3 regions of the Butyrivibrio sp. XBB1001 genome follow, and region 1 is predicted to be linked to each of the others. Evidence: riboswitches for the same ligand, from Rfam matches in the RefSeq annotation. Region 1 holds a riboswitch; each other region holds the start of a gene.
The links. A riboswitch is a leader RNA that binds a small molecule or an ion and turns the genes downstream of it on or off. The one in region 1 is predicted to bind cyclic di-GMP.

Region 1 (3,285 bases):
ACTCCTGGCGCACGCCAGGAGTCTTTTGTATTTCTATATTGAATCTGAATATTATCTATACACTATGCCTCAGAGCCATATACACGCATATTAGCATCATCTGCACATTTGCATGTACATCAATTTTCATTTCCGCAATTAATCCATTTGGCAAAATGCCAATTCCCATCAAGCTGACATATCCTCTAATGTGAAGTATGACATCTTCTCATTAAGTGTCTCTGCCATATCACGAAGGTCTGCAGCTGCATCGTTGATAAGAGCAAAGGTAGCGTTAAGCTCTTCCATAGAAGCATTTGTCTCCTGGGAAGAAGCTGCATTCTGCTCAGAAATTGCAGCAAGCTCAGCCATGATGTCTGAGAAGCTTGCCTTAAGGTCGTTGAGAAGACGAATCTTTTCAGCTATTACTTTTGTTGAGTTTTCAACGTTGTTGACGTTATCTACTACATTGTCCATATCGTTCTTGGTAGATGTAAGCTGATCGTTCTGTTCCTTCATGTCCTGTCCAAGCTGACCGATAGTATCAACACTCTTCTGTGATTCCTTTACAAGGGTCTCTACAATAAGGTTGATCTTCTCAGCAGCCTCCTTTGACTGCTTGGAGAGGTTGCCGATTTCAGAAGCTACTACTGAAAAGCCCTTTCCATACTCACCTGCTCTTGCTGCCTCAATTGTGGCATTAAGGGAAAGAAGGTGTGTCTGTCCTGCGATGTCAGTAATGATATTGGAAGCTTCCGCAATATCCTTAACAGAGTTATTTGTAAGAAGAATCTGGTCGTTGATGTCCTTCATTGAATTCATGACAGTGTCGTTCTTGTCCATAAGATTTCCAAGTGTATCCACTGTACGCTGAGCGCCTGTAAGCATCTGGCTTGCCGCATTTGAAAGAGCCTCAACCTTAGCAGTGATGTCTTCGATGCTATCACCCATTTCATTCGTGTTATTTACTGAGTTTTCCACACTTTCTGCCTGAGAAGTTGCGCCACGGCTGATATCCTCAACTGCATTTGTTACCTGCTGTGCCACCTGAGAAGCAGTCTCTGCTGAATTTGCAAGACTTACGCCTGAATTAGTAACATCCTCAGAGAGCTTTTTAGTCGCACTGATAACATCCTGAAGCTTATCTCTAACCTGGGCTGAACTTGCAGCAATAACGCCAAGTTCATCTTTTCGGTTAAATGTACGATCATTTATATAAAAAGAAAGTTCGCCATCTTCAAGGCTCTGAAGTCCGCCAACGATATCACGGATTGACCTTGTAGATCTTGTAATGATAATTCGGGCAACTCCCCAGTTAAAGAAAAAGAATCCAAGGAAAGTAAAAATGATTGCTCTTCCTGCAGCTCTTAAGTTATCCACAACGATAGTAGTATCGCGGCCTGCAAAGATCATTCCCGCAACTGTTCCATCTGTGTTCTTTAAAGGAAGATAATATGCATACCAGTCCTGGCCTGCGATTTCAAAGTTAGTTGCAAGGTACTCATTTCCTTTTGCAATAACTTCAGCTACTACGGTATCTGATGCCTTTGTGCCTTCCATTCTAAGCCCTGTGTCTGCATCTTTAAGAGAAGTCACAAAACGTGTATCTCCGTAAAAAATAGTAAAATGCATATTTGTCTTGGCGCTAAGAGCATCAAGCTGTTCCTGATAGATGTCGTGAACGGCTGTTTCGCCCTTCATAAGTTCTCCGTCCTCAGAAAGATGCCAGTCTCCCTCAAACTGATGGGACACTTCATCATCAAGTAGTACTGCTGCTGCGTGCAATCCTTCTGATAAAGATGTGTAATATGCTTCCTGAATGTGCCTGTAGCCAATATAGCCTACAAGCGCTGCCATTAAAAGTGCAAGCGCTGACGCGATAAGAATAATACCGCGAACCATGTTTCTTGATTTTTTCTTCATAATAAACCTCTCTACATAAACAATAAAACAATAAGAAAGAATGTCGCTTGCGACATTCTCGCGCGAGGCGCGGATGCTTTAGCATCATTTTCATCTCGCGCCGATGCGCATCCTTAGCGGAGCGTTTTTTATGATGTAGGAATTTCGGAGAAATTTCCTATATCATAAAAAAAAGCACAGGAGACACGTCCCATGCTTTTGATAATCCTAACTAAGTAGAATGCAACTGGCTGACATGTTAAAGTCCCTATAGCTTTGCGCCGCAGGCTTTCGCCTGTTTTGCCAAAAATATTTTTTTAACAACGAGGATTATAATGAAAAAATTTTATTAATGCAATATAAAATTTTTATAAACTTATTTTTCTATTACAATTTACTATATTCTTTCGGTAAGCAGAAAAGAAATTAGCAATGTTGTAGAAACCAATTTTATAAAACCGGTTTCCGTATCCCCTTTGAGCTACTTCTCAGAAAACTATTCCATCCTTAAAGTACTGGAAAAAGAGATCTGCGCCTGCCATGCACATTGCAAAAAAGCTAGTCATGATCATAAGGAAAATAGCGGCTTTGTCATAGACTATCTTATCCGTAAGATAATTAGAGATAAGTAGTTCAACGCCAAGGCCTATTATCATAAAGGGCCAGAGTCTGAAGATCATTTCATAGGACATGATTCCCGTAAACATGTGGACTACAAACAAGATTCCGAAGACAATCAGCGAAAGCCCCGTAGTCACTGAGCCAACTCTGTGGGTTCTTGTATACTTTGGTTTCTGATCTGAAACTTCTTTTTCATTAACAGCTAATGTTTCTCCCATTTTCAGCCCTCCCCGACAAGTTCTTTTTTCTTACCTCTGATAAGGAATATTCCTGCCGCAATCAGCACTATCGCAACAACAAGACTTGGGATATCCTCAAGTAAAGGATAGATGTCGTCCCAATAGCTCTCTGGTATATAGCGGACGATGATGTCTGAGATATAACTCCAAGCCATGGCAATTCCAACAAGAATCAACGCATAGGCACCAATCTTGCGCATTGTTTCTGCCTTGATCTTAAAGGCGTTTGTAGTTACAAATTCTTCCCAGATGTACTTATCCTCAAATGCAGCAAAGCTCTCATCATCAAGGCCCGCTACATTTCTGGCATGGAAGAATCCAAAGCAGTATATGAGCATTAAAACAAATAACAAAAAGTCAATCCTCATAGTTGTTATTGCCCCGCACAACAGGGCAAATACAGCAAGAATACTAAAGCCGTTTTTCATAAATCCCATGTACATTTCTGCTGCTCCTGGGCAGAAAGAAAATATAAAAGTAAAAAACTTGTTCTTTTTCCTTGGTTTCATTTTAATTTACCTCCCATTTCAAAAATGAAGTTCTC
Region 2 (3,285 bases), on a different contig from region 1:
TTATCAGACCATAAAAAGTGGTTCTGGTGCAGGACAGAATACTGGTGCCATAAGTGCTACTCAGGTGGGCCTTGGATCTAAGGTTAGTTCAGTATATACAAATATTTCAGCCCAGGGCTCAATGCAGACTACAGGAAATGCACTGGATCTTATGATCACAGGACCTTCATTTTTTATAGTAACTCCTGACAATGCAACCAGAAACTATAGTAGAGATGGTTCTTTTGCCATAGATGCAAACGGAGATCTTGTTACGCAAGGCAACGGATATTACGTAATGGGCGTAATGGGAGAAGGTGGAGTTACTAATGGAGCGACAGTAACCAAACTAAATGTCATAAACAGAGTTTCTGTTCCTGGCAAAAATCCGACTGATCCGGCCAGAATGATCGATTATATGGCGGGTTCGCCAACTACTCAGGCTTATTTTAAGGGAAATATCGATAGCGATGATCCTTCATTAAAAGAAGGAAAAGGCCTTGCTTTTGAAATCTATGGAAATGACGGTAAACCATACACTTTAAAATTTACAATTGATACAGCAGGGGACGAAGATCCGAGTACATTCAATCTTAATTTGGATTCTGTTATAGATGAGGACGGTAAAAAAGTAACGGTTGACCAGTTTGAGCCTATAAAGCTTGAATATGATAAGCATAATGGAAGACTGACAAGTGGAGACAATGTCCAGATAAACGTAAGCGGCGAGGGTGCTAATATAGGCAGCTTTAATCTTGACCTTTCAAACACCACCAATTTTGCAAGCTCAATGTCAGGTCACAATTCAACTATTTACGCTTACAAGGGCGATACCCAAGGATTAAACAAAGGTTATCCAGAGGGAGAACTTACTCAGATTTCATTCGGAACCGATGGTTCTATATATGGAAGATATTCTAACGGCCAGACGATTAAGAAAGGACAGATTGCAGTAGCCGAGTTCAACAACGCTATGGGTCTTGAAAAAGTAGGCGATAATCTGTATGCTGCCTCACTTAATTCCGGAGCTGCACAGGTTATGGATGTAACGACTGATGGTGGATATATTAACAGCGGAGTGTTAGAGGCCAGCAATGTTGATCTTGCAAAAGAGTTTACAGACATGATCACAACGCAAAGGGGATTTCAAGCAAATAGCCGCGTAATAACGACATCTGACGAGCTTTTACAGGTCCTCAAAGGCCTTAAAAGATAATGGTAAATAGTATAAAAAATGTATAAAGTTTTTATAAAAAATGGAAACTGTGTAAATTTTTACAATGTTATGAAATTTTGAATCGTAGAGCTGGACTGGTGTTCAGCTCTTTTATATTTGGAAACTGTGAAAAAACTTTGAAAAAGTAGTTGTATTTCATTTCGCTAAGGTATATATTAGGCTTACACGGCGAGAAATAATCTTAGCTAAACACTAGATAATATTAACTTAAAACAGTTAAGATTCATACTTAATATAAAGGCAAAACCATCGGAAGATGGTGACGCAAAGCTAAAGGGTCTTAAGCACTTTTTTGAGTGCCAGATAGCCAGTTGCTGGTGTCATTTTTGACACTAAGATGATGGCCGAACTGTTAGAAGTAATTCCCACAGACGGTCTATTTTTTTGGAGAAATGAAAGTACATGGTAGTTCATGGATGAACGGTCTGCATTGGTTATGCGGACTTAGTACAAGGAATTATTTTTTTGTGACTGGAATTTAAGCTTTGCGAGGCCTTTTTATTACTATTGTTGAGGTATCTACGCGAAGTTTGTCTGCGATAGATACCTTTTTTACGTTTGAAGGGCAGGGAAAATGGCAGAACTGAATCTTAAGAAGCTGAGCAGAGCAGAACTATTAGAGATGATGATCTCTTTTTCCGAGGAAGCGGAGGCTGCCAAGCAGCACGAAGCAGAACTCAAGGAAGAGTTAGAAAAAGAAAAAATGATACTCCAGCATGATTTCGCTGAAGAGAGAGCGCAGATGCTAAGGAACTTCGATGAAGAAAAGGCGGAGATGAGAGCCAAGTTCAATGAACAGAAGGCTCAGATGCAGGAGAAATTTGACAAGGATATAGCAGGACTCAAGGCAAGGCTTGAGAGAGAAAAGGCTCAGATGCAGGAGCAGGTGGACGACAAGCTCTTTAAGATGGAGAATTCGCAGTCTCTTGCTGAGGCTTCCATCAAGCTTGGAGGCATCATGGAGTCGGCTCAGAGAGCAGCAGATCTTTATGTCAGCACTTTGAAAAAGAGTGCTGAGGCTGAATACAAGGAACTTATGCTGGAGATAGAAACTTCAAGGCTCAAGGTTAAGAGAGCAGAGGAGATTCAGCTTAAGAAAATTGCCGAGAAGGCAGGCAAGACAGTTGAGGAAGTTTTGGAAGAAGCTTCTGAGAGCGAGAACAAGAATGACAGGCAGGAAGAAATTCCTGTGGATATAACAGAAGCAGCGAGGGAGAAGACAACAAAGGATAAGACATCAAGGAAAGCGACAGTAGAAAAGTCAACATCAAGGAAAACAACTGCTAAAAAAACTACAGAAGATAACATCAAGGAAACCAGGAAGAGTACCTCTGCAAGAAAGAAAAAAGATGAGTGATACACAAAACCTTAAACCTTCGATAGATGAACTGAGGAAGGAACTTAAAAGGGAAAACAGCAAAAAAGAATACCGTAAGGTTCTGCGCAACACACTTATAGTTGTGGTTTTTGTGGCAGCTTTAGCGGTTCTTGTATCTAGCTTTTTTGTTACAGTTTTGAAGGTTACAGGAGACAGTATGACTCCTACACTTGAGACGGGGCAGATAGTCATAGCCCAGAACAGCAAGGAGTTTGAGGTAGGAGATTTACTGGCGTTCTATTATAACAACAAAGTTTTGGTAAAAAGAGTTATCGGTTCCCCGGGAGACTGGGTGAACATCGATGAAGATGGTAAGGTTTCAGTTAACGGAGTTGAACTAGTTGAAGATTATGCATCAGATTTTAGCTTGGAGCCCACTGACATAACATTTCCATATCAGGTTCCCGAGAACAGATGGTTTGTTTTGGGAGATCATAGAAGCGTGTCCATTGATTCAAGATCAAGTGTTGTAGGATGCGTGACCAAGGAACAGCTGATCGGCAAAGTGGTATTTAGGGTATTTCCATTCAGTGAATTCGGTGGCCTGTGAAGATACATGCATAGAAAACTTAGTTTGAGGTAATGAAGCATGCGCAAAGTTGACGAGAATCGCGCACAAAACTACATAAAGAAGCACCGCGGTAATAGGAGATGGATGGCCTTTGCTTTGTGTGTTTCGATTTTTACTGGA
Region 3 (3,285 bases), on a different contig from region 1:
GGAATATAAAGAAGTATCCCTGCAACAATTGTTGGTAAAAACTCTTTGCAGATTTGCTCAAAAGCAATACTCATGTTTTCTCCAATTGCATCAAAAAACTTCAAATCTAATCGAACTTTATTATCAAGATTTCCTTCCAGATCATCCATATCTAACCCGGCTTTAGAATACTCATTTTCAAAAATTGAGGTCAGGTCATCCTTAAACTCGTTCATAACAGAATTAATCCATGTTCCTCCTTTTTCAAAATTATCGATTTCCAGATATTTTGAAATATACTCTCGTCTATAATCTTCTTGTAGCTGTTTTTTCCCCTTTTGAGATAAAGCTTTAAGAGCTACTCCTATCTTTAAGCTAGACATTTTTGCATCAATAAACAGTTCGCACGCTTCGTTTATTCTTTGAATTATTTCGTCCACTGAATTACTTGCTATCTCTTTCAGTTCGATTTGATTTGAATGATATGCTTTTGATATTTTCTTTTTTATTAACTCATTTGAGCGTACTTGATTATCTAACTTATTATTTACATTCTTTATTTCAGAAATCGTACCATCCAATTTTTGGTCCATATCTGAACATGCATCTAGCACATTGCTAATTAGTCTTTCCTTTTTTTCTTCCTCTAAATCAGCACCTTCACCATAAACCAAATCATGAAGACATTCTTGCATTGCATCATATCCCCAAGCATCATCAACATTGTCTTCGAACGCTTCTTCCTTATCTGCTCCATCAACAATTTTATCCAAAGCCATTTCTATAGCTTTGGCACAGTACTTCATAATTCTAGTATTCTCACCAATATATGCTTTATAATTATTCAGAAGAATATCCTTCATTTCATCATAGCTAAAATCACCAACAATTTTCTTAGTGTCGCTGTTGTACCAAACATTAATAATTGGAATCATTTTATGCTTTATCAACTGCAACTGTGACAAAGTGTCCTTATTTACCTCCTCGGTATTTGATACAATCCAAAACACAGCATCACATTCATTACTTTTCTCTATTGTCACCCGATCATGTTTTGGATTCACTCCCAGTCCAGGCAAATCTAAAAAATCGCATGAATCCAGAATGTCTGAATCAATATAGTATCGAACTTCTGAGATTTGCTCTGCCTTACGCTTTAAACTAGGGTTATCATTTAACGCGACTTGACTAGTGTATTGTTTTGCTTCGCTCCAGCTCATTTCTTCATCTTTATAATCCGCACCATCCCTGTAAACTATTTCCGCATCAAAATTTTGATTTTCGGACTTTTTCATTATTCGTATTGCTTTTGCAGTATCTGGTTCAAACTCACAACTTAATCCCGTTTCGCCTTGTAAATTCAATAAAGTATTTAATGTTGTTGACTTTCCAGCCTTAAACATACCTATAGTGGCAATAGTAAACTTGTTTTGTGCAGTTGCCATTTGCTGTTTTATGGTGCGTTTCTGCTCAGAAAAATCCACCTTTCCAATGTGTTCGGATTGTAACATTTTTAGACATGAATTAACCTGTGTCTCGCTTTCTTCATATTTCTGAAGTAATCCCTCAAAAATGCCATATAAATCTTTTTTTGATGTTTCCATATTCACCTTTCCGTACGATGTATGTAAGGCACCATACTTTTCATTTCTAATTATTTGCAAAAGCAAAAAAATGTAACGCTTGTGATTTGGCTATTCTGGTTGTTAATTATCTCTCCCAAAACAAAAAAGCACCGCCATTCCTGACGGTGCAAAATTCTTTAACAACTGGCTACCATGTTAAAGGCCCTAATAGTTTTGCGTCACAGTCTTTCGGCTGCTTTGCCAAGAATTCCTATAAAATAATATTATTGAGATAGACAAAATGTGTCAATGCAGCACAGCCCGCAAAGCCGCTTCTTTAGAGTAATATAATCATTTTTTATAATTTATTTATAGTTTAAAGCATTCATTTTTCTATAAATCAGTAGACGCATTAACGAGCATCATTCGTCTCCAGAATTGTCGTTCTCGTTTTCCTTTTCAATCTGCCTTGTTGTCTTCTTGACTGTGGTACTATTGGCCTTGAAGTTATAAACTGGCTTTACCACCTTAACAATATCAGCTGTAGGCTCGATATTATCTACGATATCGCCCATGCCCTTATATGCGAACGGACTCTCATCCAGCGTTGAATGGTTAACACAGGTAGTGTAGATTCCTGCATCGCTCATTGCCTTCTCGAACTCTTCTACTGTGAATCTGTTGAAAGCCTCTGTCCTTGAGAATCTTCTTCCAGCACCGTGGGGAGCTGACTGGTTCCAGTCATCATTACCCTTTCCGACACAGATAAGTGATCCATCCCTCATATTAATTGGGATAATGAGCCTTTCATCCTTCTTTGCTGATACAGCGCCCTTTCTTACAATGTTGCTGTCATGATCAATATAGTTATGAACAGTTGTAAACTCGCCAAGAGGCTTGAAACCATAGTTATCAATGATCATTCTGGCAATCATATGTCTGTTCTCATCTGCAAATTCCTGACAAATCTTCATATCATATAAATAATCCTGGCTGTACTTACCATGCAGGAAACAAAGATCTAGTGGGAGATCCGGAGCAGTCTGCCTGAAATTGCGATGAAGTTCCTTGATCACTTCCTGAATCTCTGATCTTCTTCCGGCTACCTTATATTCCCTCTTGATCCTGTCCTCTTCATCCCAAAGTGCTTCCTTGCCAGTGTGGAGGCCTACTGCCATCTTCTGATAAATCTCGCAGACTCTTGTTCCCAGCATTCTGCTTCCGGTATGGATTACAAGGTAATGGTTGCCATCATCATCCCTGTCGATCTCGATGAAATGATTTCCTCCGCCAAGTGAGCCAATAGCTCTTTCCATCTTCTTAGTGTCCTGAAGCTCACGGTAGCACTTCATTTCCTGAAGCTTCGGAAATCTCATAAGACGTCCTTCATTTACTTCTCTTCCGGAAGGAACATACTGCCTTATTACCTTATCCAGCCTGTCAAAATCAATGGCTTCCTTGCCAAGTTCTACTGTCAGCATTCCGCAGCCAATATCAACACCTACCACATTAGGAATTATTTTGTCTCCCAAATCTGCCGTGAAGCCAATAACACAACTCTTTCCTGCGTGACAGTCAGGCATAATTCTTACCTTCGAATCACGAAATGGCTCCTGATCCAACAGGTCTCTTATTTGCTCAACGCAAACATCTTCGCAGTTATCTGTGAAAACCTTTGCAGTATTATACTTTCCTGTTATCTCCTTCATTCTTATCACCTTTTACCCATAATAAAATGCTT

Region 2: linked by a shared signal. The riboswitch ahead of G631_RS19870 (hypothetical protein) and the one ahead of G631_RS0116925 (methyl-accepting chemotaxis protein) in region 1 are both predicted to bind cyclic di-GMP.
Region 3: linked by a shared signal. The riboswitch ahead of G631_RS0108780 (dynamin family protein) and the one ahead of G631_RS0116925 (methyl-accepting chemotaxis protein) in region 1 are both predicted to bind cyclic di-GMP.

What each region holds. Positions count from the first base shown of each region.
Region 1 covers NZ_KE384201.1:222,663-225,947, forward strand. The annotation lists gene G631_RS0116925 (methyl-accepting chemotaxis protein) at 169-1,902, opposite strand; cyclic di-GMP riboswitch class I at 2,121-2,196, opposite strand; gene G631_RS20505 (LiaF transmembrane domain-containing protein) at 2,370-2,720, opposite strand; gene G631_RS20510 (hypothetical protein) at 2,723-3,250, opposite strand; gene G631_RS0116940 (hypothetical protein) at 3,247-3,285, opposite strand, start outside.
Region 2 covers NZ_AUKA01000002.1:90,774-94,058, forward strand. The annotation lists gene G631_RS17820 (flagellar hook protein FlgE) at 1-1,195, shown strand, start outside; cyclic di-GMP riboswitch class I at 1,446-1,535, shown strand; gene G631_RS19870 (hypothetical protein) at 1,791-2,573, shown strand; gene lepB (signal peptidase I) at 2,566-3,144, shown strand; gene G631_RS0103285 (Spy0128 family protein) at 3,184-3,285, shown strand, end outside.
Region 3 covers NZ_AUKA01000008.1:54,081-57,365, reverse strand. The annotation lists gene G631_RS0108780 (dynamin family protein) at 1-1,583, opposite strand, end outside; cyclic di-GMP riboswitch class I at 1,741-1,817, opposite strand; gene G631_RS18665 (RtcB family protein) at 1,967-3,253, opposite strand; gene G631_RS0108770 (hypothetical protein) at 3,228-3,285, opposite strand, start outside.